One region of the Gordonia ajococcus genome, then DNA from elsewhere that is predicted to be linked to it. Evidence: predicted binding sites of a transcription regulator. Region 1 holds the regulator's gene; each other region holds the start of a gene.
The links. Region 1 encodes LexA, which represses DNA repair genes until DNA is damaged. Its sites were predicted from a motif close to CGAACANNTGTTCG; they were not measured.
Positions count from the first base shown of each region.

Region 1 (9,885 bases):
GCGCAGCTCACCGCGCTGGAGAAGGTCGTCAAGGTCAAGGTCATCGACCGCACCGCGCTGATCCTCGACATCTTCGCCCAGCACGCCACATCCCGGGAGGGCAAGGCGCAGGTCTCGCTCGCGCAGATGGAGTACATGCTCCCGCGCCTGCGTGGTTGGGGTGAGTCGATGTCCCGCCAGGCCGGCGGCCGTGCCGGCAGCAACGGCGGCGTGGGCCTGCGTGGTCCCGGTGAGACCAAGATCGAGACCGACCGTCGCCGCATCCGTGAGCGGATGGCCAAGCTGCGGCGCGAGATCCGCGACATGAAGAAGGCGCGCACCACCAAGCGTGCGGCGCGCCATCGTTCGTCGATCCCGTCGATCACGGTCGCCGGCTACACCAACGCCGGCAAGTCGAGTCTCGTCAACGCCATGACCGGCGCCGGTGTCCTCGTCCAGGACGCGCTGTTCGCGACGCTCGACCCGACAACCCGGCGCGCCACCCTCGACGACGGCCGGGCCGTGGTCTTCACCGACACCGTCGGTTTCGTCCGCCACCTGCCGACCCAACTCGTCGAGGCGTTCCGGTCGACGCTCGAAGAGGTCGTCGACGCCGATCTCCTCCTGCATGTGGTCGACGGATCGGATCCGTTCCCGATGGAACAGATCTCGGCCGTCCGTCAGGTCATCGGCGAGATCGTCGCCGAGGAGAAGGTCGAGGCGCCACCGGAACTGTTGGTCATCAACAAGATCGACGCGATCGACGGCAACCGGCTCACCGAGCTGCGCGGTGCGGTGGGTGTCGACGCGGTCTTCGTCTCGGCACGCACAGGTGAAGGACTGCCCGAACTGTTCGACCGGGTCCGCGAGTTCGTGGGCCGCGAGGACGTCGAACTCACCATCGAGGTGCCGTTCTCGCGCGGCGACATCGTCTCGCGGATCCACAGCGAGGGCGAGGTCCTCGACTCCGAGCACACCGAGTCGGGCACCACCATGAAGGTCCGCGTCCCGGCCGCTTTCGCGGGCGAGATCGCGGACCTCACGGTGTAGACCTGCTCAGCCGGCGTCCGTTCAGTCGGCATCCAGATCGGTCTCGACGAGGGTGACGATCTTGTCGAGCGCTGCCTGATCCTCGGCGGTGACCACGACCTTGGCGCCCTTCTCGGCGCCGAGGGTCATGATCATCAGTGCCGAACCGGCGTCGACCGGGTCGCCGCCCTCGAGTTCGAGGGTCACGGTGCTGCCGGAGTCGGCGACGGCCTCGGCGATGATCGTGGCCGGCCGGGCGTGCAGGCCGACGGCCGATCCGACGGTGGCGGTGGTGCTGGGCATGGTGCCTCCTGTGTTGCTGGGGTATTCGGTTGTCGTGCTGGATGAAACGTCGGGTATGAGTGGGTCTGGGATCAGGCTGCCACGGCCTCGAGGTCGGCCGCTGCCACCTCCCTGGTCCTGCCGAATTGCTTCGCCGCGGTCACCGCGACCGCGCTGAGCACGGTGCCGGCGACGAGGGCCACGAGGAACAGCACCCAGTTGTTCATGGCGAAGAAGACGAAGATGCCGCCGTGTGGGGCGCGGAGCTCCACACCGAACGCCATGATGAGCGCACCGGACAGTGCGCCGCCGGCCATCATCGACGGGATGACGCGGAACGGGTCGACCGCGGCGAACGGGATGGCACCCTCGGAGATGAACGATGCGCCGAGAAGCCAGGCGGCCTTGCCGTTCTCGCGTTCGGGTTCGGTGAACAGCCCGGGACGCAGCACCGTGGCGAGGGCCAGGGCGAGCGGCGGGACCATGCCGGCGCACATCACCGCGGCCATGATCTGGAACTGTGCGGGACCGGCGGTCGCCGCGTCGGCGATACCGGCGGTTGCGAACAGGTAGGCGGTCTTGTTGACCGGACCGCCGAGGTCGAAGCACATCATCAGGCCCAGCACGATGCCGAGGACGACGGCCGATCCGCCGGACATGCTCTCCAGTCCGGAGTTCATCTGCTCGGTCAGCCAGGCGAGCGGCTTGCCGAGCACCATGTAGAGCAGTCCGCCGACGATCATGCTGCCGAACAGTGGGATGACGACCACCGGCATCAGTCCGCGAGCCCACTGCGGGACCGGGAGCCGCGAGATCCACAGACACGCGGCGCCGGCGATGAGACCGCCGATGAGTGCGCCGATGAAGCTGGCGCCGACGGAGAGGGACACGATGCCCGCGACGAAACCGGGGGCGATGCCGGGGCGGTCGGCGATGGCGAAGGAGATGTAACCGGCGAGGACCGGGACGGCGAGTCCCATCACCCCCGATCCGATCGCGAAACTCACCGCGCCGAGGTACTGCAGGAGCCCGCCGGACGGCAGATCCCAGACGCTGTTGTTGAGCGCGATGTAGACGGCGTCGTTCAGGGACCCGGCGCTGTCGAGGGTGCTGTTGGCGATCTCGTACCCGGCGAGCAGGAAGCCGAGCGCGATGAGCAGGCCGCCCGCCGCGACGAACGGGATCATGTAGCTGACACCGGTCATGAGTGCCTGACGAGTGCGCGCACCGAGTCCGACACCCGACGACGCGCCGGTCTCGGCGCCCTCGGTGCCGCCGTCGTCGGTCACCCGCGCCGCGTCCGGGTTCCGTCCGGCCGCAACGGCTTCGGCGATCATCGCATCGGGTTCGTTGATGGCTCGTTTGACGCCCGAGGCGATCACCGGCTTGCCGTGGAAGCGACCCTTGCCCTTCACCCCGATGTCGGTGGCGAAGATGACGGCGTCCGCGTTCGCGATGACCTCGGGGTCGAACGGCGTGGTGGCCGACGAGCCCTGGGTCTCCACCGCGAAGTCGACATCGGCACGGTCCGCGGCGTACCTGAGCGCGTCCGCGGCCATGTAGGTGTGCGCTATTCCGGTGGGGCAGGCGGTGATCGCGACGATGTGCGGCCGGTTCTGCGCCGGCGTCCGGGCGGTGACCGGGGTGTCCGTGGCCGGCGCCATCGGCGCTGCCGGGGAAGTGGTTGCGGTCGTGGTCTCGGTCTTCTTGGCGTCGGGATCGATGGCCTCGGTGACCAGTTCGATGATGCGTTCGTCGTTCTCGGCGGCGCGGAGGGACGCGACGAAGTCGGGGCGGACCAGCGAACGCGCCAGGGAGCTCAGCACTTTCATGTGCGCCGCCGCACCGCCCTCGGGGGCGGCGATGAGGAAGACGAGGTCGGCCGGCCCGTCGGGTGCCCCGAAGTCGACCTGGCGCGACAGTCGCGCCATGGCAAGGCTCGCCGTCGTCACCGATGCGGTGCGCGCGTGAGGGATGGCGATGCCGCCGGGGAGCCCGGTGGCCGACTTGGCTTCCCGCTCGAGTGCCGCGCGGGCCAGATCGGCGGGGTCGGTGGTCCGTCCGGCAGCGGCCAGGGCGTCGGCGAGGGTGGTGATGACGGCGGCGGGGTCTGCACCGGCGTCGACGTCGAGACTCACCGTCTGGGCGGTGATGATCTGCTCGGTCATGGGATGTCCTTCGGCATGGAGAGGGGCGGAGTGGTCGGGTGCCCGGTGGGGGATTCGGTTCAGTTCATCGGGGCGGCCCCGGAGAGTTCCGTGACCGTGACCCCGGACAGGTCGAGGTGGTGGGGGGTGGGGGAGGAGGTGCCCGCCAGTGCGGCGGCGGCCGAACCGTAGGCGACGGCGGACCGCAGACAGTCGGGAGCCGACGCGCCACGCGTCTGCGCGACGAGGAATCCGGCGAGGGAGGAATCACCCGCGCCGACGGTGCTGCGCGGAACGGTGGGTGGCGGCGTCGCGCACCAGACGCCCGCCGCGGTGGCGAGGACCGCGCCCCGTGCCCCGAGCGTGGCCAGCACGGCGCCGCCGATCTGCTCGACGAGCGCCGTGGACGCGGCGACGATGGGACGGAGGTCGTTGCGGGAGAGCGATTCCCGCAACTCTGCCGGATCGGTGCCGGTGAGTTCGGCGAGTTCGTCCTCGTTCGGCTTGATCAGGTCGACTCGTCCGGCGGCGGCCGCACGCAGCGGTGCTCCCGAGGTGTCCACCGCCACGCGGCAACCGGCGGTGACCAGGGCGTCGGCGACGGTCCGATACCAGTCCTCCGGTACGCCGGGCGGCAGTGATCCGCACAGCGTGACCCAGTCCGCGCCGTCCGCGTAGGTGCGGATCAGTGCGCTCAGCGCGGCCAGTTGAGCCGCCGTCAGGCTGACGCCCGGGGCATTGATCTTGGTGGTGGTGCCGTCGGCTTCGGCAATGGTCACGTTCGAGCGCACCTCGCCGTCCACGGGGACCGCGTCGTAGGGGAGTCCGAGCTCGTCGAGGGCGGCGAGCAGCGGGTCGCCCGCACGCGCCGGGAGCAGTGCCCGGGTCGGTAGTCCGGCGGCGGCGACGGTGCGGGCCACGTTGACGCCCTTGCCGCCCGGTTGGGCGCGGACCACACCGGCTCGCTGGACCTCGCCGCGCCGGAGCGGGGTGTCGAGTTCGAGGGTGCGGTCGACGCTGGGATTGGCTGTGACGGTGAGGATCATGCGATCACGACCTCGACGCCGCGGGCGGACAGGGCGGCCGAGAACCTCGGATCGATACCGGAGTCGGTGATCAGGACGTCGATGTCGTCGATGCCGGCGAATCCCGACAGCTCCTCGCGCTCCATCTTCGAACTGTCGGCGAGGACGACGACGCGTCGGGCCGCGGCAACCATCGCCGCCTTCACCGCCGCCTCGTCGGGGTCGGGCGTCGACAGACCGTGCGCTTCGCTGAGGCCGTTGGTGCCGATGAATGCGGTCGTCACGCGCAGCCGTCCCAGTGCGGCGACCGTCTCGGCGCCCACCGTGGCCTGGGTGAGTCCGCGGACGCGACCGCCCAGGGCGTGCAGACCGTCCGCATGGCGGCCGGCGAGCAACCCGGCGATCGGCAGGCTGTTGGTGATCAGCGTCAGATCGCGGTCCCGCGGCATGACCTCCGCGGCACGGAACGTGGTGGTGCCGGCGTCGAAGAGCACCGATCCGCCGTCGGGCGGCAGGAAACGGAGGGCGGCGCGGCCGATGGCGGCCTTCTCCTCGATCTGTTCGGTCTCCCGTTCGGCGATGCCGAGTTCACCGATCACCCGCATCACCTCGGGGCGGACGGCACCGCCGTGGACGCGCTGCAGGTGCCCGCCGCGTTCGAGAACGGCCAGGTCGCGCCGAACCGTCTCGCTGGTCACGTCGAACTTCGCGGCGAGCTCGGCGACCGAGGCGCGCCCTGCGACGCGAACCTCCTCGGCGATGGCCTGCTGTCTCTCCTCGGCGTACACACCGGCTCCGTTCTGATCGTTCCTGCTCACTCGGCCACCGCGAAATGTGGGAATATGTGGCTTTGAATGTTGTAGTAACTGTGTTTACGCCTTTTTATGTTGACAAGTCAAGCCAAATTTGTAACCGTGGTCACATGACGCAGATTCTGACGGGGACGCCGGTCGTCGGTGGTGTGGCTCATGGACCCGCACTGTGGCCGGGACGCCGTCCCGACCACAGTGCGGAGGCGCTCGGCGCCGGTGTCGAGATCTCCGAGGACCAGCGCCCGGAGGAGGTCGCACGATTCACTGCGGCGGCAGGCGTCGTCGCCGCGCGACTCCGTGAGCGCGCGTCGCAGAACACCGGCGTCGCCGCGGAAGTACTCGCCGCCACCGCCGGACTCGCGGAAGACCGCGGCTGGATCGGTGCGGCGTCGGCCCTGATCGCCAGGGGTACGCCGGCACCGTCGGCCGCCGTTGCCGCCACCGAACAGTTCGCCGCGGTGTTCACCAAGCTGGGCGGCCTGATGGCCGAGCGGGTCACGGACCTCAACGACGTCCGCGACCGCGTGCTCGCCGAGCTCCTGGGACTGCCCGAACCCGGGTTGTCCACGCCGGAGGTGCCCTCGATCCTGCTGGCCGACGACCTCGCACCCGCCGACACGGCCGGCCTCGACCCCACCACCACGATTGCCCTCGTGACGCGACTGGGTGGGCCCACCAGCCACACCGCGATCATCGCCCGTCAGCTCGGCATCCCGTGCGTCGTCGCGGTGTCCGGACTCGTCGGGATCGATGCGGGTACGGCGATCCTCGTCGACGGCACCACGGGTGAGATCGCCGTCGACCCCGATGACACCGCCGCGCGAGCCCGAGTCGAGGAGTATCGGCGTCACGCCGCTCGCGTCGCCGGATGGTCGGGTCCGGGTCGCACCGGCGACGGGGTGGAGGTGGCGATCCTGGCCAACGTCGCCGACGGGTCGTCGGCCCGCGCAGCAACCGATCACCCGGTGGAGGGTGTCGGACTGTTCCGTACCGAATTGGCCTTCCTCGAGCGCGCCGAGGAGCCTTCGGTCGACGAGCAGGCGGGCATCTATCGCGAGGTGCTGGACGCTTTCGACGGCCGCAAGGTGGTCATCCGCACCCTCGACGCCGGCTCGGACAAGCCGCTGCGCTTCGTGACCCATCCCGACGAGGCCAACCCGGCACTCGGTGTGCGCGGCGATCGAATCGCCTTGGCGCACCCCGAGATCCGCGCGCGCCAGCTCGACGCGATCGCCCGGGCGGCGCTGGAGGCCGACGCGCAGCCGTGGGTCATGGCCCCGATGATCGCCTCACCCGCCGAGGCGGCGACATTCGCCGCGCAGGTGCGCGAGCGTGGACTCGTCGCCGGTGTGATGATCGAGGTTCCCGCCGCGGCGATCCTGGCCCCGGCGATCCTGGCCGAGGTGGACTTCGTCTCGATCGGCACCAATGACCTCACGCAGTACACGATGGCCGCTGACCGAATGTCCGCCGAGCTCGCATCGCTGACCGATCCGTGGCAGCCGGCCGTGCTGCATCTCGTCGCAACGGTCGCCCGGGCCGGACGTGATCAGGGCAAACCGGTGGGCGTCTGCGGAGAGGCCGCGGCCGATCCGCATCTCGCCTGCGTGCTGGTCGGACTCGGGGTGACCTCGTTGTCGAGCGCTCCCGTCGCGGCGCCCGCGGTCGGCGCCCGGCTCGGCGCGGTCACCCTGGCAACCTGCGAAAACGCGGCGGCGGCCGCGCTGGCCGCCACCGATCCGGCTGCAGCTCGCGCGGCGGTCGCCGCGGTACTCGACAGTGACGAGGTCAGACTCGCCTCATCACGGTGACGACCTTGCCGAGGATGACGGCCTCGTCGCCCGGGATCGGGTCGAACAACTCGTTGTGCGGCATCAGCCAGACATGACCCTTCTGGCGTTTGAAGGTCTTGACCGTGGCCTCGCCGTCGATCATCGCGGCCACGATGTCGCCGTTGTCGGCCACGTTCTGCTGGCGGACGACGACCCAGTCGCCGTCGCAGATCGCGGCGTCGATCATCGACTCGCCGACGACCTTCAGCAGGAACAGCGATCCCTCGCCGACGAGCTCCCGGGGGAGTGGGAACACGTCCTCGACGGCTTCCTCGGCGAGGATCGGTCCGCCTGCGGCGATCCGGCCGAGCACCGGTACGAAAGTGGGTTCGGGCAGTGCTCCGCCGGTCGGCGAGGTCGGCGTCGGGGGTTCGCTCGGCGCGATGTTCACCGCCCGCGGACGGTTGGCATCACGTTTGAGAAGGCCCTTGCGTTCGAGCGTCCGCAGCTGATGGGCGACCGAGGAGGTCGAGGTGAGACCCACCTCGTCACCGATCTCGCGGATGCTCGGCGGGTAACCGCGTTCTCGCACGGATTTGCGGATCACCTCGAGAACTCCGCGCTGCCGCGGCGTCAGCGACGCCTCGGCAGCCGCCATGTCCGCCGGGGTGACGGGCTCGTCGGCGCCCCGCGCTCCGGTGCGCTTACCGCCGTCATCGCTCATGATCGGGTTCCTCTCGATTCCGAACGTGCTGGTAGATCGCTTGTCTTTCGACGAGCCTAGCCGAGAACGCCGACCGCATCAAACATTTGTTCGACGTGTCGCGAGACAATTGTCGGAGTGCCGTGCTACAAATCGAACATCAGTTCATCGAACGGATGATCGACATTCGAACAGTTCGACCGGGACGACGCGGTCCCACTCACGAACACCGTTCGACCGGATACACGGAGGGCACCATGCGCACCGCCACTCTCATCGACCCCGTCCACCTCGACCCCGCCCGGCACGACCCCGCCCGGCACGGCGGTCCCGTCCGCGGCGACGTCCTGGAGCGTCCGCGCCCGACACGTCGGGGAGACGCCCGGCGGCCCGTCGACAACCGTCCGGTGCCGGAATCGGCGGTCCGGGTCCGCCGCGTCGCGTCCACCCAGTGCGCGTCGCCGGTGGGTATGCGCGGTCGTGGACCGGTGGTCCCGGCGTGGCGTCCCGCCGAGGCGGCTCCCGCGGCCGTCATCCGCCGGCGTCGCCGCACGGCGACCGCTGTCCTCGCCGGCGTCGCGCTCGCCCTGGCCGTGTGGGTCATCGCGGTCGTCGGCCAGAACTACGCCGCGTCGGTCACGCCTGCCGCGGTCGGCACCGAGGTCGTGCACGTTCGGTCGGGTGACTCGCTGAGCACGATCGCCTCGCGGGTCGCCCCCGAGATGCCGCGTGAGGCCGTCGTCGACGAGATCATCCAGCTGAATGACCTCGCGTCGAGCGGGCTGCGCGTCGGCCAGCCGCTCCTCACCCCCCGGTACCACTGAGGCCGGGCGGTATCCTCGATGCCACAGGGACCAGCCGAGCACCGGCCCGGCATGCGGCGCGGCTGCATCAGAGCGTCCCGTGACCTGCGTGAGGATACGATGCGCTGCCCCTTCTGCAAGAACGACGACACCAAGGTCATCGACTCGCGTGTCGCTGATGAGGGGCAGGCCATCCGGCGCCGCCGCTCCTGCGTGGAGTGTGGGCGACGCTTCTCGACCGTGGAGAGTGCGGTCCTCTCGGTGGTGAAACGCAACGGCGTCACCGAACCGTTCAGTCGCGAGAAGGTGATGCGAGGTGTCCGGCGCGCATGCCAGGGGCGCCACGTCGCCGAGGACGCTCTCGCCCAGCTCGCCCAGCAGGTCGAGGACACCGTCCGCGCCAGTGGTTCGGCCGAGATCCCCAGCAATGAGGTGGGACTCGCGATCCTGAAGCCGCTGCGGGACCTCGACGAGGTCGCCTACCTGCGCTTCGCGTCGGTGTACCGGTCCTTCGACTCCCTCGAGGACTTCCAGCGCGAGATCGACGACCTCCGGGCCGCTTCAGCCGAGTCGGTCAAGAGTTCGTAGGACCCGCTTCTCCGACACCGGGAACGCGGTGCCCAGCCGTTCGGCGAACAATCCGACCCGCAGCTCCTCGACGAGCCACTGCGCCTCGTCGTTGACGTGCGCTTTCCGGTGTTCGGGTACCTGGGCCAGCCGCTGCGCCCACCGTTCGGTCACGCGGTCGATCACGGCGACTCCGGCCTGATCTCGCGCGGCGGAAGCCGGGAGTGCCGTCAACCGTGCCTCGGCGGCCGCGAGGTAGCGCGGCACGTTCTCCAGATGATGTCGCGGAGTGGCGGCCACGAATCCGTCGAAGACGAGGTTGTCGAGTTGTTCGGCGACGTCGTCGGCGGCGAGCGAACCCGCATGACGGTCGATCGCGGCGCGTACCGGCGCCACCGAGCCGAGCGACTCCACCGCGAGAGAGAAATACTCCGGAGCCGACTCGGTGATCCGTGGACGGATCTTCTCCGTCAGGGTGCGAAACGCCTCGGGTGAACGCACGGCGGACGCGGTCCCGGCGTGAAGGCCGGCGACGACGTCGCGGATCGCCCGGCGTGTGCAGTCGGCCAGCAATGTATCGAGATCCGCATAGGGACTCTGGCTCAACGCCAGCCGGCCGGCGGCGCCGAGCGAACTCGCCACGCGCCGGTGCAGTGGCGGGATCGCCAGGTCGAGGAGCGCGACGATCCCCCTCTCCGCCAGGCGATCTCGGGCCTGCTCCGACACCGCGTCGATCACGACCACCCCGCGTGTACGTCCGGCGTCG
Region 1 covers NZ_CP052884.1:2,993,795-3,003,679, reverse strand. The annotation lists gene hflX (GTPase HflX) at 1-1,029, shown strand, start outside; gene GAA2_RS13535 (HPr family phosphocarrier protein) at 1,051-1,311, opposite strand; gene GAA2_RS13530 (fructose-specific PTS transporter subunit EIIC) at 1,383-3,458, opposite strand; gene pfkB (1-phosphofructokinase) at 3,518-4,483, opposite strand; gene GAA2_RS13520 (DeoR/GlpR family DNA-binding transcription regulator) at 4,480-5,250, opposite strand; gene GAA2_RS13515 (phosphoenolpyruvate--protein phosphotransferase) at 5,385-7,085, shown strand; gene lexA (transcriptional repressor LexA) at 7,063-7,770, opposite strand; gene GAA2_RS13505 (LysM peptidoglycan-binding domain-containing protein) at 8,007-8,573, shown strand; gene nrdR (transcriptional regulator NrdR) at 8,673-9,140, shown strand; gene hrpA (ATP-dependent RNA helicase HrpA) at 9,114-9,885, opposite strand, start outside.

Region 2 (9,885 bases), 620 kb from region 1:
GATCGTTGCGCGCCGACACCGCCGCCATGGTCGCGGCCCGCGCGCGGGTGCACGACGCCGGGTTCTTCGCTCCGGTCCTCGACGCGGTGGCGGACCGAACGCGCGAATTAGGTGCCGGCGTCGACAAACCCGTCGTACTCGATGCGGGAGCCGGTGGCGGCCACTACCTTCGCGCCGCGGTCTCCGGACTCGCCGACGCCTCGCCGTCTGTCGAGGCCCGCGGGCTCGGCATCGATCTCTCCAAATTCTGCGCGCGGGCCATCTCCCGCGGCACCCCACGCCACGCGGCGATCGTCGCCGACATCTGGCGTGGCCTCCCGGTCGCCGATGACGCTGTCACTGTTGCGCTCTCGGTGTTCGCACCACGCAACGCGGCCGAGTTCGCGCGGGTACTGCACCCGGGCGGTGGACTCGTCGTCGTCAGTCCGGCCGCCGACCACCTCGCCGAGATCATCGAACCCATGCGGATGCTGCGCGTCGACTCCGGCAAATCCGAACGGCTCCAGGCCACATTCGCCGACGGCTACGAGATCCTCGATTCGTCGACGATCCGTTCCGTCACCGAACTCGACGCCCAGACCGTGGGCGACCTGGTTGCGATGGGCCCGTCGGCCTTCCATGCCGACGACGCCGACATCCGCTCACGTGCAGACGCATTCGTGGGGAAAGGCGTCGTCGATGTGACACTGTCGGTGGTCGTCACGGTCTGCCGCCCGACCCCGCCGGGCTGACCCCCGCTGGACGGAGATGCTCGGTCAGCGCAGTACGGACCGGTATACCCCGAGAGTCTGTTCGGCAATCGTCGCCCAGGAGAATTCGGCCTCGGCCCGTTCGCGGCCGGCCACTCCCATCGCCGCCGCCCCGGCGGGATCGCCGACGACCGCGTTGACCGTCTGGGCGAGATCGTGTTCGAAGGCTTGCGGATCGACCGGGTCGTAGGGCACCAGACGGCCGGTGACGTGGTCGCGCACGACCTCCGGGATGCCCCCGACCTCCGACGCCACCACGGCGGTCGCGCAGGCCATGGCCTCCAGGTTCACGATGCCCAGCGGTTCATACACCGACGGGCACACGAAGACCGATGCGGCGGTGAGGATCTCGCGGATGCGGGGAAGCGGCAGCATCTCCCGAACCCAGTGCACACCCGGTCGTGATGCCGACAGTTCACCGACCGCCGCCTCGATCTCGGCGCCGATCTCCGGGGTGTCCGGTGCTCCGGCACAGAGCACGAGCTGGATGTCGGGAGCGAACCGGTGTGCGGCCGAAACCAGATGGGCGACGCCCTTCTGCCTGGTGATACGTCCGACGAAGGCGACGATCGGGCGGTCGGGATCGATGCCGAGCGCGGTGAGTGTCGACTCCGGCCCGAACGGATCGTCGACCGGATACCACTGGCTGGTGTCGATGCCGTTGCGCACCACGTGGACACGTTCGGGGTCCAGTCGAGGGTAAGTGTTGCAGACGTCGTTGCGCATTCCGGAACTCACCGCGATCACCGCATCCGCGTATTCGACTGCGTTGCGCTCGACCCAGCTCGACACGCGATAGCCGCCCCCGAGTTGTTCGGCCTTCCACGGCCGCGACGGTTCGAGCGAATGCGCCGTGAGGATGTGCGGGACGCCGTACAGCTGCCCGGCGACGTGGCCGGCGAGTCCGGTGTACCAGGTGTGGGAGTGCACGACGTCGGCGCCCTCGGCGCCGACGGCCATCCGCAGATCGGCCGAGAGTGTCGTGATCGCCGCATTCGCACCGGCCAGACCCGGATCGGGTGAATAGACCGCTGCGGTCTCTCGTTCGGCACCCATGCAGTGCACGTCCACGGTCGCGAGATCGCGTAGATGGCGGACCAATTCGGTGACGTGTACACCGGCGCCGCCGTACACCTCGGGCGGGTACTCCCGTGTCATCATCGCCACCCTCATACCGACGACGCTAGTGGCATCGCGGGCAGTTCGCCATCGCTGTGCGAACACGACCACGAATCCGATGGCGCCGTCGTCTGGCCGAGGCTCCCGATCGCGGTTAAGTTGGGGGAGTGAGATCACAGCCGCACGTCCTCGGCATCGTCCTCGCCGGCGGCGAAGGCAAGCGCCTTTATCCGCTGACAGTCGACCGGGCCAAGCCCGCGGTGCCCTTCGGAGGTGCCTACCGGCTGATCGACTTCGTGCTGTCGAACCTGGTCAACGCCGGATACGAGCGCATTTGCGTGCTGACACAATACAAGTCGCATTCGCTGGACCGGCACATCTCGCAGACGTGGTGGACGTCGGGTTTCCACGGCGAATACATCACCCCGGTGCCGGCCCAGCAGCGACTCGGACCGCGCTGGTACACCGGCAGCGCCGACGCCATCTTCCAGTCGATGAACCTCATCACCGACGAACAACCCGAGTACATCGTGGTCTTCGGTGCCGATCACGTGTACCGCATGGACCCGTCGCAGATGGTCGATGCGCACATCGAATCGGGCGCCGACGTCACCGTCGCCGGCATCCGCGTACCGCGCGCCGAGGCGTTCGCCTTCGGGTGCATCGACTCCGACGCGTCCGGCAGGATCACGCGTTTTCTCGAGAAGCCCGCGGACCCGCCCGGGACACCGGATGATCCGGACTCGACCTTCGCCTCGATGGGCAACTACGTGTTCACCACCGAGGCACTCGTCGACGCCTTGCGCGCCGACGCCGCCGACTCCGACTCCGACCACGACATGGGTGGCGACATCATCCCGGCCTTCGTCGACCGCGGCACGGCGTATGTCTACGACTTCAAGGACAACGAGGTACCCGGCGCAACCGAACGCGACAAGGGGTACTGGCGCGACGTCGGGACCCTGGATGCGTTCTACGAGGCACACATGGACCTCGTGTCGGTGCACCCGATCTTCAACCTCTACAACGGTCGCTGGCCGATCCGCGGTGAGACGCACAACCTGCCGCCGGCCAAATTCGTCCAAGGGGGAGTGGCCGAGGACTCGGTGGTCGGCTCGGGCTGCATCATCTCGGCTGGGACCGTACGCAATTCGGTGCTGTCGTCGAACGTCATCGTCGAGGACGGTGCAATCGTCGAGGGCAGTGTCCTCATGCCGGGCGTACGCGTCGGCAAGGGCGCCGTCGTCCGCCGGGCGATCCTGGACAAGAACGTCGTCGTCGGCGACGGTGAGCAACTCGGCGTCGACCCCGACTCCGATCGGGAACGCTTCTCCGTCAGCGCCGGTGGCGTGGTGACCGTCGGCAAGGGGGTTCGGGTCTAGCGCCGCACCTCAGGCAGCAGGGGCGACGACCGAGCGCAGTGAGGGCGCCGCGTATCGAGGTCACCCGCCGCTGCGGTCCACGCTCTGCACTAGGTATCGCCAAGCGATACCTAGTGCTGACCGTCCTCGTCGATTGCCCGCCGATCTCGCCTGAGGTTCGAAAACTCGTCCCGCTCAGCGGTGTCCAAGGGCAATCTGCCCTCGGAGGCATCTCAGGGGACGAGAATTTCGGAGCTTGCGGAACCCCCGCTCCCTGAGGAGCGTCCGGAGCTTGCGGAGGGCGCAGAACCCCCGCTCCCTGAGGAGCGTCCGGAGCTTGCGGAGGACGCAGAACCCCCGCTCCCTGAGGAGCGTCCGGAGCTTGCGGAGGACGCAGAACCCCCGCTCCCTGAGGAGCGTCCGGAGCTTGCGGAGGACGCAGAACCCCCGCTCCCTGAGGAGCGTCCGGAGCTTGCGGAGGACGCGTCACGAAGGGCTCGCGAGGTCGACTCACCAGGTCTTCGTGGCCAGCGCGGCCCGGATGAGCTCCGGGATGTCGGCGTCGGTGTCCGCCGGCAGATCGTCGATCGGCCACCACTGCAGGTCCACCGATTCCTCACTGCGTTCGAACGCCGGGAGGCTGCCGTCGGCAGTCGGGGCGGCGACCACCCGGTAGCGCACGTCGAGATGCCTGGTCGGCACGCCGAGTGAACAGGTGATCGGGTGGGTGTGCAGGTGCACGATGCCACCACTGCCGCCGACGCGATCGAGGTCGAGACCCGGGATGCCGGATTCTTCACGGGCTTCCCGCAATGCGGCGTCGGCCAGGGTCTCGTCGGTCGGCTCACAGTGTCCGCCGAGCTGAATCCATCTGCCCACGCGCGGATGCAGAGTCAGCAGCACATGGCTTCGATCGGCGTCGAAGACGATGGCCGACCCGGTGAGATGACCTGCCGCACAGGCGCGCAGGCAGGCGTCGGGAGTGGCGGCGAGGAGCGCGAGGTAGGCGTGCCGCAGGCTGTCCTGCGCCGAGTCCGGCGCCTGCCAGGCGGTCAGGGCCTCGACCGCCGAGGCGTGCAGCGACTCCGCGGTCACAGCTCGACCACCCACTCGTCGGTCGGCGCGGCGTCGCGCAGCGGGGCGGCCTCGAGCGGGTGCCCGATGGCGACGGCGCCCAACGGCTCCCACGACGAGTCGAGTTCGAGGACGCGTCGCACCGTCGGCGCGGCGAAGATCGTAGATCCGACCCAGCAGCTGCCGATCCCGCGGACCGACAGCGCGATGAGCAGGCTCGCCACGGCGCCGCCCGCGGCCACCGTGAACATGGTGTGCTCGGCCGCGTTGCGTCGCTCGTCGGGGTACTCGTGCACACCGTCGGGCACGAGGAACGGGATCACCAATTCGGGTGCGTCGTACAGAATCCGACCGCGACGGAGCCGCTTCTCGATCGATTCGGGTGTCTTGGCATCGGATTCGAGGTCGGCGCGCCATTCGGCGTTCATCGCATCGAGCAACGCACGACGCCGCTCGACCGACCGCACCCACACGAACCGCACCGGATGGGTGTGGTGGGGCGCGGGCGCCGTCAGGGCTTCCCCGAGTGCGGTCCGCATGTCGTCGGGATCGACCGGTCGGTCGTCGAAGGCGCGCACCGAACGTCGTGTGCGGATGGCCTGACGCCGCCCCAGGGCGATGGCCTCCTCCGTGCCGAGCCGGAACAGGTCCTCTTCGGCGGGCCGGATCAGATCGGCGGCGGTCGAACCGTTGTCGACGGGTGCGAACCCGCGGACGACGGCCACCGGGACAGCCGCGAGCTTGCCCTTGACCAGGTCGGCGGCCGCGGCCAGTTCGTCGGCGACCGCGATGTCGGTCACCACCAACGGATTCCCGTAGTCGTCGGTGCCACCGTCATACGGGTGGGTGACGGCGATGCCCGCCGAGCCGATCGCGACATCGGTCTGCCCGGTGCGCCACGCACGGCCCATCGTGTCGGTGATGATCACCGCGACCTCGAGGCCCGTTCGCTCGGCGATGGCGGCCCGCAACCGTGCCGCGCTGCCGTCCGGATCCTCGGGGAGCAGGGCCAGCTGGTCGGAGCGCACGTTGGAACCGTCGATCCCGGCTGCGGCCTGGACCAGACCCAGACGGCTCTCGGTGATGAGCGTGCGGTTCTTGCGGGCGAGCACGCGCACCGACTCGGCCTCGACGAGCTTGCGCCGCAGCGCATCACGTTCCTCCGGGTCGGCGGGTGCGTCGACCATGCGGCCCTCGGCCTTGGAGATGATCTTGCTCGTCACCACCAGGACATCGCCGGATTCCAGCCACGGTGCGGCGGCGAGGACCTCGGCGGCGACGTCGGATTCGTCGGTGAATTCGGGGAGCCCGGTGACGGGCCGGATCTCCAGGCCGTCCGGGGCGCGATGATCGGCGAGCTCGCTCACGCGGTGCCCACGTTCTGGTCCGGCAGCGCCACGTCGACGAGCGCGCAGGCCGCACGGATCATCTGCGCGGTGGCCTGCGGGTCGGTCATCAGCAGCGGGGCCGAACCGATCGAGATGCCGTCGACGCGTGCGTGGTCGCCCTCGGCGATCAGCCAGCCGTCGAGGATGCCGTTGCCGCTGCGGGCCCCGTAATGGGCGGCGATGGCCTCGGCCGACGATTCCACGCCGATCACCGACAGGCATTCGTCGGCCATACCGCGCAGCGGTCGGTTGTCGATGACCGGGGAGACGCCGACCACCGGGGCCGTCGTGGTCCGCAGTGCGCTGCGCATTCCCGGAACACTCACGATCGCACCGATGCTCACCACCGGATTCGACGGCGCGAGCACGATGACGTCGGCGTCGGCGATCGCGTCGAGGACACCGGGTGCGGGCGTGGTGTCGTCCGAGCCCACCTGCGCGAAGCCGAAGGTCGGGACCTGCGCCCGGTGGCGCACCCACCATTCCTGGAAGTGGATCGCGACCCGCTCGCCCTCGTCGCCGTCCGGTTTCGCGATCACCACGTGGGTCTCGTGCCGGTCGTCGGTCACCGGCAGCAGGCGCACCCCCGGGTTCCATCGGCGGCTCAGGGCGGCGGTCACATCGGACAACCGGTACCCGGCGTCGAGCATCTGGGTGCGGATCAGATGGGTGGCGAGATCACGGTCGCCGAGGCCGAACCAGTCCGGGTCCGCCCCGTAGGCGGCGAGTTCCTCTTTCGCGTGCCAGGTTTCACCGCGCCGGCCCCACCCACGTTCGGGGTCGATGCCACCGCCCAGGGTGTACATGCACGTGTCGAGGTCGGGGCAGATGCGCACGCCGTGCATCCACGCGTCGTCGCCGACGTTCACGATCGCGGTGATCTGATGTTCGCCGACACCGAGAGTGGGGTCGTCCGGATGCGGCGGGAACGGGGTGACACCCAGCAATTCGCGCAGTCCGAGGAGGAAACGGGCACCCCCCACGCCGCCGACGAGTACGGTCACCTTCACAGCAGGTACTCCTTCACACCGCCACTCTAGTGGTCGGCCGCGAGGGTTCGTACGCCGCTGTCATGCCCGTCCGGCGGGCTGGGAGGAGGGCTCGTGAGTGTGATCTTCGCTTCGCCTTCGCGTCATCGTCGTGTCGAGTCACAGATTTGTCGGCACGCGATGGTAAAGGGAATTCTTCGATTCAACTTGACCGGGACCGCCCTCGGCGTGTCTAATCACATCAGTGTCATTCCGAGTTTGAGATCGAGAACATTCGAAGTCGAGAACTACTGGCCTCCAAGGGATTCGATCATGTGTTCGAACTCGGCAGAGGGTCGGTGCCGGCATCGAGTGCCGTCGCTCGGGCGCTGTGTACAACGGATGCAGGGAGTTCGCGCACCCGGAGTACAAGTGGTGTGGCAGCAGTGGTGGGTACGGCAGCACGTCGTGTTCGCAAAGGACAGATTACGACCAACATCCCGAGCTAGGAGGCGCCGACGATGGCTTTGAACAACCCGATCGGCAATCCGCTTGAACCACATGATCGCCCGCAATTCATCGCAGAGTCTCCCGTGATGACATCCGCCCCGGAGATCGGTACCCCAGAATTCCGTACCCTTGGCCCCGTTGACGATTCGATGATCGGCGGCACCGCGCGTGCGGCCTCAGTCGAATTCGCCGCCGACGCAACCGGTCTCGCCGGTGCCGACGCGGACGAGTCGGCGGGTCGTCGTCATCTGGCCCTGGTGCCCAACGACTTCGACGACCTGTTCGACGCGGTCGAGGAGCAGTGGCAGGACCGCGCACTGTGTGCGCAGACCGATCCCGAGGCGTTCTTCCCGGAAAAGGGTGGATCGACACGTGAGGCCAAACGCATCTGCCAGGGCTGCGAGGTCAAGGCGGAATGCCTGGAGTATGCGCTCCACAACGACGAACGCTTCGGTATCTGGGGCGGGCTGTCGGAGCGCGAGCGCCGTCGCATCAAGCGCGGCATCATCTGACCGACGTCGCCGGAACGGCGTCGTCAGAACAGACGAATAGACCAGCGACAGCTGGACGCTCGACGGTCATCGTCGAACGCGATCATCGACCGCGGATCATTCAGGTCCGCGGTCGATCGTGTCTTCGTCGACGCCCAGGTGGGTCGCGACCTGCTGGACGAGAACCTCGTGTACCAACTCGAGAAGATCTGTCCCCTTCTTCGCGCGGGACTCCAGCGGCCGGCGGAACAGGATGATCTGAGCCCGCGTCGGAACCCCGTGGACGTCCATCCCCGCCGGGATCAGCCGTGCAAGCGGAACCGCACCGTCGGCGGTCACCTCGTCGGGCCACTCGACGGTCTCGGGATCTCGGGGGAGCAGGCGCGGGATCTCGTCGACGGCGATGTCGAGTCCGGAGAGCTGATCGTGCCACTGCGCGTCGATCTCGGCGAAGGCCTCCAGCGCGACGGCGTCGAACTCATCGGATCGGGTGTTGTAGGCGGGGACGTTCTGCGGCAGCAGCGGGGAACGCAGGCCGCGTCCTCGCCGGTCTCGGTACCGTTCGACCCGTCGTCGGCCACGACGAAGTCCCGGCTGGCCGTATGAGCCGCGCTGCGTCGGCTTCGGGTGGATGCGCATGGCGCGAGTCTAAGAGGTCGCAGTGGCTCGTGTCGCCCCCGCCTCGGCCCGTTGTGAGCGTGTCGAATCTGTGGTTGCGGACAGGGCGGGCTAATCTCGTCACGTGAAGCTTCCCCGTCTGTGCTGCCGACCCGGCTGCGCCCGATCCGCGGTGGCTACCCTGACCTTCGTCTACGCCGAATCGACTGCGGTGATCGGTCCACTGGCGACCTCGGAGGAGCCGCATTCCTGGGATCTGTGCGACGATCACGCCCGGCGGATCACCGTGCCGCGGGGGTGGGAGATGTTGCGCAGTGAGCGGGGATTCTCGGCACCTGCCGAGGACCACGAACTGACCGCCCTCGCCGAGGCCGTCCGCGAGGCCGGCGCCGTCGCCGGGGGTGCGCGCCCGGGCTTCGTCGATCGCGGGCCCCTCGGTCGTGGTTCGGATCGGATGCCGGTGGACTCCCTCGACGCCTTCGACTCGCGGGCTCGGGACGAGGCACGCGCGGCCGATGCCGCCTACGAGGCCGCCCTCGCGGATCGCCGGAGCGGCCGCCATCGCGCCGGGCCGGTCGACTCGCCGTCGCAGCCGCCGGCCGTTCCGGGAGTGCCGCGCCACCAGACGCGGCCACGTCCGGGCCGCCGCGGTCATCTCCGCGTACTCCCGGATCCGGTCGACTGAGCGGACACCACCACGCGGGGGGCGTGGAACCCGTTGTCGCCGTCGGGGGCCGCGGATCATTCGTGCTCCGGCCCGGACCCGCCCGCCCGTCCGAACCCGGTCCGAGAATCGAACGGGTGACTGTGTCGCGTACCCGGGCGTGTGTCCCCGCACCTGGCTACGCTGGTTCCATGCGTACCGGTACACCCGACCTCGACGATGCCGAGGAGTTGTTCTCCGCGGACGTCGACGGACTGCTGCGGGCCGTCGCGCTCGCCGGAGCGCAGGTCCGTGCCACCGCCGAGGCCGTTCGTGAGGGTGTCCTCGCCCCTCTCGCGGACCTCCGACCACGTAGCATCGTGGTCGTCCACGGTTCCAGCGAGGTCTCGCATCGGGCGGCCGAGCTGAGTGTCGCCACCCTCGCAGCGCGTGTCGACGTCCCGGTCGTGAGTGGTCCCGTCCTGCCTGGCTGGGTCGGTCCTCTCGACGTCGTGATCGTGGCCGGCGAGGATGCCGGAGACATGGCGCTGGCGGATGCCGCCGCGCGCGCCCAGCGTCGTCGGGCGGAGGTGGTCGTGGCCGCGCCGATCGCCGGCCCCTTGCGGGATGCCCTGGGCGGCAACGGAATCGACCTCTCTCCGCGGTTCGACGTCGAACCGCGCTTCCGTTTCGTCGGTTTCGTCGCGGCACTGCTGGCGGTGTTCGGCGCACTGACGCAGGTCCGTGTCACCGGCCCGACGCCCGTCCTCGACGACCTGGCCGACGCGCTCGACGCCGAGGCCTCCGGATCGCATCCTTCCCGCGAGACCTTCCACAATCGCGCCAAGTCGCTGGCGGTCCGCGTGCAGGGCCGTCCCGCCGTCTGGACGTCGGATTCGCCGGCGGGTTCGGTCCTGGCCGCTCACGCCGCCTCCAGCTTCGTCGGGTTCGCCGGGATCATCAG
Region 2 covers NZ_CP052884.1:3,617,092-3,626,976, reverse strand. The annotation lists gene GAA2_RS16470 (putative RNA methyltransferase) at 1-731, shown strand, start outside; gene glgA (glycogen synthase) at 756-1,922, opposite strand; gene glgC (glucose-1-phosphate adenylyltransferase) at 2,036-3,250, shown strand; gene GAA2_RS16455 (NUDIX hydrolase) at 3,740-4,324, opposite strand; gene GAA2_RS16450 (coenzyme F420-0:L-glutamate ligase) at 4,321-5,670, opposite strand; gene cofD (2-phospho-L-lactate transferase) at 5,667-6,701, opposite strand; gene GAA2_RS16440 (WhiB family transcriptional regulator) at 7,418-7,681, shown strand; gene GAA2_RS16435 (metallopeptidase family protein) at 7,778-8,299, opposite strand; gene GAA2_RS16430 (DUF3499 domain-containing protein) at 8,403-8,963, shown strand; gene GAA2_RS16425 (hypothetical protein) at 9,134-9,885, shown strand, end outside.
Region 2: a site for LexA is predicted at 6,988-7,001, ahead of cofD (2-phospho-L-lactate transferase). Genes of this name have one in related genera too.

Region 3 (9,885 bases), 170 kb from region 1:
GGTGACTTCGCCGAGTCCGTAGTCGTGCGGGTTGCGGCCGAATTCCTCTTGGAGGACGTCGATCTGCAAAGCAGTCATCGAATTAACAATTCGCCCGGCGTCGGCGTCCGAGTTCAGAATCTGGAAAGTCGCCTTCAAATCGGCTAGATCGACTTCAGCAACTCCATGCGAGTCGAACAGTCGAGGATCTGCTCCACCCATCACAGCAGTGTGGGGACCTATAGCCGAAGCCAGGGTACGGGCCAGCTCACCGTTCAGTTCTCCCAACGCACTCTTGTCGTCCCCGATGTCTATGAACGCCTCCTTGTTGTCACCGAAGTACTGGGTGAGGGAGGTAGCGATCTGCCCTGCTCGTTCACTCTCCGCCAGAGCCTCCAGTGAGCTACCGTCGGCGGCATAGGCGGCCCCGGGCATCCAATTGAAGAGCTTGTTGACACCCGAACTCTCGTTGCCCGCACCGTCGGTCCAGTCGAAAGTGAACAGGTGCTTCAAGCTTTCAGCGTCCTTGAAAGTCTGCTCGCGGCCCTCGACGTCGTACACGGAAGGCATTGAACCGGTTGTTGCGCCACCAGTCGCGGCCAACACGGCGTCGTGGATCGCAATGTGATCACTCCCAGCGACGTCGAGCATCCGTATCATCAGGGCTTCGGCATCTGTCTTGGACACGTTGTGGGGGTTGAAAAGTCCAGGATTCGAGACGAGCTCATCACCCCCGACTGCAGCGATCTCTCCCGCCCGCGCAACCAATGCTCGGTCGACATCGCTACCGAGCTGAACCGACGTAGACCCGCCCTCGGTGTCAACCGAGCGATGCTCCAGGATATCCATCACGGTTTTCAAATCATTGAAAGTCTTCAGGTCGGTCACCGGCCTGTGCCCGCCTGAGTGCGGACCCGTATCTGGCACGGTGACGTTTGCTTTGCTGGCCGCGGGATTGGTCAGGACTTCACGTATCGGCGACGAAAGCTGACCCATACCGCCGCTAACGAACTTCGACTCAGGGGACAGTCCCATCTGTTGCAAGGGACCAGCCAAGAACGTCGGCTCGACCTGCTGATCTGTCCGTAAATTAGGGTTGCCAAGCATATAGATACCATCACCGAGTGCATTCTTGAGCTTGGATCTTTCCGCGCCACTGTATTCGTCGCCGAAACGCTTCAACGCGTCGAGTGAGTATGGCGCGGAGCCTTCAGCGCTCTGCCCCCAATTAGGCGTGTAGATGGCCTTCAGGTAATCGAACTGCTCCTTCGAGATGACCGCTTCCTCGCCGCGTGCCAGTGCCGCACGCTGTTCGGGGGTCGAGCTGGTCGCGCGGTAGAAGCGTTCCTTCTGCTCCGGTGTCGCGGTCCCGCTCATGATCGCCTGAACGTCGCGGCTCGCCTGTCCTGCGGAGAAGCTCGATCTGAGCGGAGCACTGATCTCTGCATTGCCGAAGACCACATTCAGCGCGCGTGCACCGTTCCGGTCGTCTTCCCCGATCTGGTCCGCCAGCGACTGCAGCGACAGTGTCGCAGTCTTCGCCTCCTCCGCACGCTTGGCTTGGTCGTTCAGAATCGACTGCTCGGCTGCGCTGCCGGCGTCTACCCCCTTCAACTCAGCCGCGTAGTCACGAGCGTCGCGCACGGTCCAGTCATCCGAGACGCTGAACTTGTCGAATTCGAGGCCGAGCGCTTTCGTCAGAGCAGTGCTTCGGTTGGGGCTGATCGCGGCGGCGGTGTCGTGCAGCACCCTTGCGGCCGCGTTGAGTTCGGTTCCGAGCTTGTTGATCTCGTCTCGGTCAGACGCCGTGCGGTCTTCACACGCACGCCTGGATTTGCCCGACCAGCCCGTCACGTTCATCGGGGCGTCGGCCATTGTCCTGGTCTGGGTTCGTAGGTTTTCGGCCGTTGTCTCCAGCGATTTCGCAGACTGGAGCAGGACCATCACATCCCAGCTGGTGACCGTCGATCGAGTCGGACGGCTCATCAGAACACGGAAATGGCTCGGAAACCGCTCGCCAACTCTTCATCGGTATCGGCGAACTCGGTGGCCACCTGGTAGCACGTCTGCGACACCGCATCCATGCGGGCGGCCGCGCGTCCGAGAAGGGTACGAACGACGTCGTCCTTACCGGCGCAAGCGGCGCTGAACGCTGATCCAGGCATCGCGGCAGCTGCGTCAGCGAGACCGGCACTGCCCGACCAGAGCGCCCGCGTGGCATCCGAACACCCGGCCAACGTCTTGCCGACGCCCTCGATCACTCCCTTTTCAGCTTCCAGGCGATAAGTCACTGTGAGTCCCCCGTCCCCGGCATCAATGCCCCTTGACGCCCCTCGACTCAGACAACCTAGTACGAGACACTACGAAGTGGGGATTCAGCATCCACAACCGGCCGAGCCGAGTCGCACACCGCCCAGGTAGCGCAAGGTTCGTTTACGGAACCCTCACCATCGCCCACACATCTGGACCGTCGTCGGGCAAAGACACCTTCCCGGCCACCTCGAACCCGAGTCGTCCGCCCGCGCGGCAATGTCCGCTCTGTCTCCGTACAGGTCGACAACTCGGGATGCGATGTCGCCGAACGCCTCGTCGAGACCTGTCGAGGACGGAGTGATCCACACCGCCACGGCGGCAAGGTCGTCCGATACCCAGACGCGGCCGCACCGCTGCCATTCTCGGCGAGGAACAACCGCTGCAACGACCGCACTCGGTCGCCATGGTCACGCGCATCCACCGTGCGCCATGTGAACGGATAGTCGGCGAAGGCCTGGCCGAGGGTTTCTGCGCAGCGTCGACGTCAGCCGGAGTCGCCTGCCGAATCAAAAGCGCGGATCGTCACGCCGTTGGACGTTACCCGGCGCCGACACCGCTCAGGCGACCGCGAACAGCTGCAGCAGCTTCGTTTCGATGACGCTTTGTTCAGGGTCTCGATGCCCGACGGCCGGCGGTGCCGTACTCCGATGTCGTGCACCGGTCGGAGTGATGACGTCGATGACCCGGATGTCGCCGGACATGCGGACCGAGTACGTCCAGCCATCGGCCTCTTTCGCGCGATTATGGGTGACGCAGATGCCGTCGGCATTCGCCTCGCTGGTCGGGCCTTCATGCCGATGCGGTTTGGCGTGGTCGATCTCGGCGATAGGCGCCCCGCAGTACGGGGTGCGACACCGCTGATCTCGCAACCGGATGAAATGCGCCAGTGCGGGCGGGAATCCGCGGGAACGGGACTCCATCGCCACCAGCACACCATCGGACGGACGCGCATAGACACGGCGCAGCGTCGAGGCGGTCTCACCATCGGGCGACACCGACGCGGCGACGAGTTCCCGTGCCACTGCTGCCGGAATCGGTCCGTACCCCTTCACTTCGGCCGCCGAATCGTTGAGCCCGAGCAGGCACTCGTCGGACAGGACCATGTCCACCGACACCGGAACCGGTTCCGCTGCGGATCGACCGGTGACTCGTTCGACCAGCGCGTCGGCCATGATCTGCGCATGCGTGCGATCGTCCGCACCGACGACCGAATCGGCGTGCTTCTTGAGCGCGGCATACACCGAGATCCCCTGCGTCATCGGCAACAGCGCCGACAGCTTGGTCATCAGATCGGGCGCCGGCCGCACGCTGACGCGACGGTCTTTCTCGGCCTTGGCCTTTCGCGCGACCACGGCCGCCGGCTCGAGTTCGTACGCGTGACGCTTCGCCCGCGCTTCGATCTCTCGGTCCGAGGCGCCCACCAGCGCCTCCGGATCGCCACACACCCGCCGGTCGATCTCCTCCCGCGATTCGCGAGTCAGATAAGCGGTTTCGCGGACGAGGATCGTGGCTCGCCATTCTGTCAACACCCCGTCCGTGAGTGCGGCCATCGTGTGCGGCATCTCGTGCGCCAGAGCACGAGCGAACCCGAGGTACTGACTCCCCTTCTGCGGTGAGGCCTTGCGCGCCAAGCCGACTTCGGCGGCGAGCCCTCGACCCCGGCGCGGTTGCGGAACATTGCGCGCGGCCTCGTCGTCCGCACGCAGCCGGTCGAGATTCGCGGTCTCACGCACCTGGGCCGCAGTGCACGCCGACTTGATCTCCTCGAGCAGAGTCAGCCGCTCCACCGACTCGGCCTCGCCAGCCCCCGCAGCCATGCCGGCAAGGAGGCTCACGAGAGCGCGCAAGTCGCCCGTTGCCGGCCTCCGTGTTTCCGGTACATCAGTCTCGTACATACGTTCGATAGTACGTGAATACTTACTGCTCCGCCGCATCTTTCCACAACCACATCCCACCCGGATCACTTAGCTGTTGAGTTCAGTGAACAATCATGCAACACTTAGCCACATGGCAAACAGTTCGGTCACACTCGACGACCTCTTCGGCGCACTGTCGGATCCGACCCGCCGCGCCGTCGTCGAACGCCTCGGGCGCGGACCCGCGAGCGTCGGCGAACTCGCCGACCCCTTCCCCATGACCCTTCCGTCGTTCATGAAGCACCTGAAGGTCCTCGAGGACAGCGGACTGGTGATGACCAAGAAGACCGGCAGAACCCGAATGTGCACGCTCGACCGTCGACGCCTGCGACGCCTGCAGACCTGGCTCGAACACCAGCGCATCGTCTGGACCGAACGCACCGACCGACTCGAAGCCTTCGTCACCGAACCCGAGGAGACACCATGATCGACCCCGAACTCGACCTGACCCTGCAACGCATCATCCGCGCACCGCGACAACGGATCTGGAATGCGTGGACCCGACCCGAGCAGCTTGCGAAATGGTGGACGCCCTCCCCGACCATCACCCGGGTCGAACGACTCGAGCCACGCCCCGGCGGCGCTCTCGTCACGCAGATGAGCGACGACGGCGAGACCTTCGTCCCGCACATGGATGCTGTCTTCCTCGTCGTCGACGACAACGAACGCCTGGTGTTCACCAACGCGATCGACAGTTCCTGGCGGCCCGCCGAACCCGCGCCGGTCCCCATGACCGCCGAGATCACCTTCGCCGAACACGCCGACGGAACCGAGTACAGCGTCGTCGTCCGCCACGGCAATCCATCCGATCGCCACCGACATCATGAACTCGGCTTCTACGACGGCTGGGATTCGGTGACCGCCGCGCTCGCCGAACTGGTGGAAAGCGAGGCCACGCAATGAAAATCACCGATCGTCGGTCAGCAACGGCGCAGCCATCCGCGTGACATAGTCCGAAATCTCGTCCATGGAGGCCTGAGAGAGGGCCGGACTCTCGATCTTGTGCCGCATGATGGTGATCCCGACGACCAGGGCGTTGAGCAACTCCGCCCGCAATCCACCCGAATCACCGCCGAGCCGGTCTCCCAGCTGCCGGGTGAACACATCCTCGATGATGCTGCGGATCAGGTCGTTGATGGTCTCGTTGTTGACCACCCCGGCGAGCAGGGCGGTGCTGCCGCCACCCGAGGCGCTCACGTCGAGGACCTCGCGCAGGATCTTGTCGGGCAGATCCGCCAGCGGGGTTGAGGCCACCAGTCCCGCGGCGCCGCTTCCGCCAGTCCGCACCGCCTCGACGAACAGATTCTCCTTGGAGCCGAAATAACGGTTGATCAACGCCTGGTTGACCCCCACGACGGCAGCGATGTCGCGAGTCGTCGTCTGCGTGGCCCCGCGTTCGGCGAGCAGGGTCCGGGCAGCCTCCAGCAGAGCCTCGCGGGTCGCCTCTGCATTACGACGCCGCTGGGTCGGGTCAGCCATCATCTCCCACTCGTCCGGACAGTGTTGCCCGCAAGCTTAGCGTCGACGACGTCGCAAATCCGGCCCGACTGTGTCCCAAGTCATCAGGCATTGACTAATAGGTCCGGAGTAACCTACCGTCGCTAAGTCGTCAATCGTTGACTTACCGGTTCTGGCGGCCTTCAGCCCTAACCTCCTCGAGGAGTTCGTCACCATGTCCTCATCCAAGACCGTCGCCATTACGCCAAGCGGCGCCACAACGCGACCGGGTGGCGTGATCCTCACACTGGCCCTCGCGGGCACGGTGGCCGCAATCACGCAAACTCTCGTAACGCCGTTGCTTCCCGAGTTGCCGCGCATCCTCAACACCACTGCGTCCAACTCCAACTGGGTCATCACCGTGACCCTTCTCGTCGGCGGTGTCTTCGTACCGATCACCGGTCGCCTCGGCGACCTCCTCGGCAAGCGTCGCGTCCTGCTCGCGCTCACCGTCCCGCTCATCGCGGGTTCGATCCTGTGCGCACTGGCGTCGTCGGTGATCCCGATGATTGTCGGCCGCGGCCTCCAAGGCCTCGGTATGGGCATGATCCCGCTCGGCATCGCCCTTCTCCGAGACGCCGTTCCGCCGGAGAAACTCAGCTCCTCGATCGCGCTCGTCAGCGCCTCGATGGGCATCGGTGGCGGTATCGGCCTGCCGCTGTCGGCGGCGATCGCCGAGTACACCAACTGGCGCGTGCTGTTCTGGGTGACCGCCGCCCTGGGCGCGATGATCCTCGCACTCATCTTCACCCAGATCCCCGATGTTCCGCCGGCGGCCAAGGGCCAGAAGTTCGACTATTTGGGTGCGGTCGGTCTCGGCGCCGGCCTCGTCTGCCTGCTCCTCGCCGTGTCGAAGGGTGCTGACTGGGGATGGGCGTCCGGCTCCATCGTGGGCCTGTTCATCACCGCCGTCGTACTGCTGCTCGGCTGGGGCTTCTGGGAGCTCCGCATTGTCGAACCGCTCGTCGACCTCCGTACGACTGCACGTCCGCGCGTGCTGACCACCAACATCGCGTCGATCTTCGTCGGCATGGGCATGTACGCGGCCATGCTCGTAGTGCCCCAGATCCTGCAGTTCCCCGAGGCCACCGGCTACGGGCTCGGCCAGTCGATGCTGGCGGCCGGCCTGTGGATGCTGCCCGGCGGCTTGATGATGATGGTCGTCTCCCCGCTCGGCGGAAAGCTCACCGACACACGCGGACCCAAGTTCACCTTGATGTCCGGTGTGCTCGTGATCGCCGCCGGTTACGGCCTGTCGCTGCTGCTGCTCGGTACCACCTGGGGCCTGATGCTGGCGATGATGGTGATCAACAGCGGCGTCGGCCTCGCGTACGGCTCGATGCCCGCACTCATCATGGGATCGGTCCCGGTCACCGAGACCGCGGCCGCCAACGGTTTCAACACCCTGATGCGGTCGATCGGCACCTCGGTGGGCGCCGCCGTTGTCGGTGCGGTGCTCGCCCAGATGACGATCAACCTCGGCGGCCACGAACTCGCCTCGGAGAGCGGCTTCCGCGTGGCGCTGACGATCGGTGCCGGTGTCGCCCTGGTCGCCTTCGTGGTCGCGGCCCTCATCCCCAAGGATCGCGGTGCGGCGGAATCAGTCTCCGCGGCAGTCGCCGATACCGATGACGACAAGGCGTCGGTCTAGTCCCGACGCCTCCTTCTCTCCGTGGCCGTCCTGGCCCGCGTCAGTCGCGGGTCAGGGCGGCCATGAACATCGCATCCGTGCCGTGGACGTGCGGCCACAACTGCACATGCGGACCATCGCCGAGCAGTTCCGGTCCGAGCTCCCCGACGGTCACCAGCGGGCGGGCGTCGAGCCGGCGGGCCCCGTCGACCGAAGCCAGCACGTCGGCGACCACCGCGGTGGTCTCGGCCGGGTGCGGTGAACAGGTCGAATAGACCACGATTCCACCGGGTTTCACGAGCCGAAGCGCCTCGGTCAGCAACTGCTTCTGCAGCGCGACGAGCTCGTCGACATCGGCAGCGGTTCGGCGCCAACGCGATTCGGGCCGACGACGCAGCGAGCCGAGCCCGGAACAGGGTGCGTCGAGCAGGATGCGGTCGTATCCCGGTTCGAGGCCACTCGACCGGGCGTCGGCGACATGGATCGTCACCGGCAGGTCGCTGACGACCTTGCGGATCAGCTCGGCGCGATGTTTCGACACCTCGATCGCATCCAGCCGGGCGCCGTCGATGTCGGCGAGCGCGCCGATCAGCGCGGCCTTGCCGCCGGGTCCGGCGCACATGTCGAGCCAGCGACCGGAGTCGTCGGCGACCTCGGCGACTGTCACCGCGCGCGCGATCAGCTGGCTGCCCTCGTCCTGCACACCGGCATAGCCCTCACGGATCGCATCCACGTCACCCGGATCACCGCTCGGCAGATACACGCAGTACGGCGAGAACCGGCCTTCCTCTCCCCCGCTGGTCAGCGCCAGCTCCTCGGCGGTGATGTAACCCGGCCGGGCGACCAGATGCACGGGCGGACGTTCGTCGTCGGCAGCGAGTGCCGCCTGCAACTGGCCGGCCGACCCGCCGAGCGCATCCCGGAACACCTCCGCGATCCAGCGGGGATGCGCGTACTGGAAGGCCAGATAGCCGACGAGATCCTCGGCGGGCGACGGCGCGAGCTCGTCGACCCACATCTCCTCGGTCTTCTGCGACACCTTGCGCAGCACGGCATTCGCGAAACCCGAAGGCCCCATCCCGTTCTCGGAACGCACCAGGTCCACCGACGTCGACACCGCGGCATGGGATCCGACGCGCGTACGCAGCAATTGGTAAGCGCCCAACCGCAGCACATCGAGCACCGGGCCGTCGATCTCGTCGACGGGACGCTTGGCGGCCGAGGCGATCACCGCATCCAGCAGCCCCTGGGCCCGCGCCGTGCCGTAGGCGAGTTCGGTCGCGAAGGCCGCGTCGCGACCTTCGATCCTGCGGTCCCGCAGCATCTTCGGGAGAACCAGATTCGCGTAGGCGTCACGCTCACGGATCGCGCGCAGCGTGTCCCGCGCCGCGACGCGCGCCGGGTCCAGATCCTTCTGCCGGAACTTCGCGGAGCTGTTGTCGCGCTTGCCCTGGTTCGGTCGTCGATCTGTACTCATCCCAGCACCGTCCCATCGGTGAGTCGGGCGCCACGGGCCCAGTCGGCGGCCGGCATCGGCTTCTTCCCCGGCGGCTGCACGGTGCCGAGTTTCACCGGCGTCGAACCGGTACCGACGAACACCGCCTTCTTGGTCACCGCGATGACTCCCGGCGCCGGCGATTCGGCACGCACTGCTTCCGGGAGTGCCGCGTCATCGGAATCGACGGGCCGCACCGGACCCACCTTGATCCGCGCGTCGTCGAGACTCGTCCACGATCCCGGCGCCGGCGTGTAGGCGCGGATGAGACGATCGATGATGTGCGCGGGCAGATCCCAGCGGATCCGCGCATCCTCGACCTCGACCTTCGGCGCGTGGCTGACACCAGCAGCGGGCTGCGGTTCCGGGACGAGTCCCCCGGCCTCGATGCCGTCGAGCGTGTTCACCAGTAGACCCGACCCGGCCTCGGCCAGACGCCCGAGGAGATCACCGCTCGTGTCGGTGGGCCGGATGGTCTCGGTGAGGACGCCGAACACCGGCCCGGTGTCGAGACCCTTCTCCAGGCGGAAGGTGCTCGCACCGGTCACCTCATCGCCCGCGGCGATCGCTGCCTGCACCGGCGCGGCGCCACGCCAGGCCGGCAGCACCGAGAGATGCAGGTTGATCCAGCCGTGGGTCGGGAGCGCGAGAAGATCCTCCGGCACGAGTCCGCCGTAGGCCACCACCGCACCGCAATCCGGGGCCCAGCGTCGCAGAACCTCGGCGACGTCCGGCTCGGACATCCGTCGCGGGGTGATCACCTCGAGGCCGTGCTCGTCGGCGAGCACGCCGATCGGTGACCGCACGACCTTGCGACCACGGCCCGACACCGCGTCGGGCCGGGTGATGACGCCGACGACCTCATGCGACGGCGAGTCCAGCAGGGCCTGCAACGACGGCACGGCCACCTCGGGGGTGCCGGCGAAAACGATGCGCATTCATCCGATCGTAGGCGGGTCCACCTGAACCCGGATCGGCCCGGTCTGCCGGTGCGTGTTGCGCCGCGCCTGCCCCGCGGCGAGAGCCTGCGCGAGGAGCCGTCCGTGCTTGCGCGG
Region 3 covers NZ_CP052884.1:2,820,055-2,829,939, forward strand. The annotation lists gene GAA2_RS12730 (hypothetical protein) at 1-1,965, opposite strand, end outside; gene GAA2_RS12735 (hypothetical protein) at 1,965-2,270, opposite strand; gene GAA2_RS12740 (DUF222 domain-containing protein) at 2,850-4,109, opposite strand; gene GAA2_RS12745 (ArsR/SmtB family transcription factor) at 4,300-4,635, shown strand; gene GAA2_RS12750 (SRPBCC domain-containing protein) at 4,632-5,111, shown strand; gene GAA2_RS12755 (TetR/AcrR family transcriptional regulator) at 5,115-5,690, opposite strand; gene GAA2_RS12760 (MFS transporter) at 5,881-7,356, shown strand; gene GAA2_RS12765 (RsmB/NOP family class I SAM-dependent RNA methyltransferase) at 7,397-8,812, opposite strand; gene fmt (methionyl-tRNA formyltransferase) at 8,809-9,768, opposite strand; gene GAA2_RS12775 (primosomal protein N') at 9,769-9,885, opposite strand, start outside.
Region 3: a site for LexA is predicted at 4,181-4,194, ahead of GAA2_RS12740 (DUF222 domain-containing protein). Genes of this name have one in related genera too.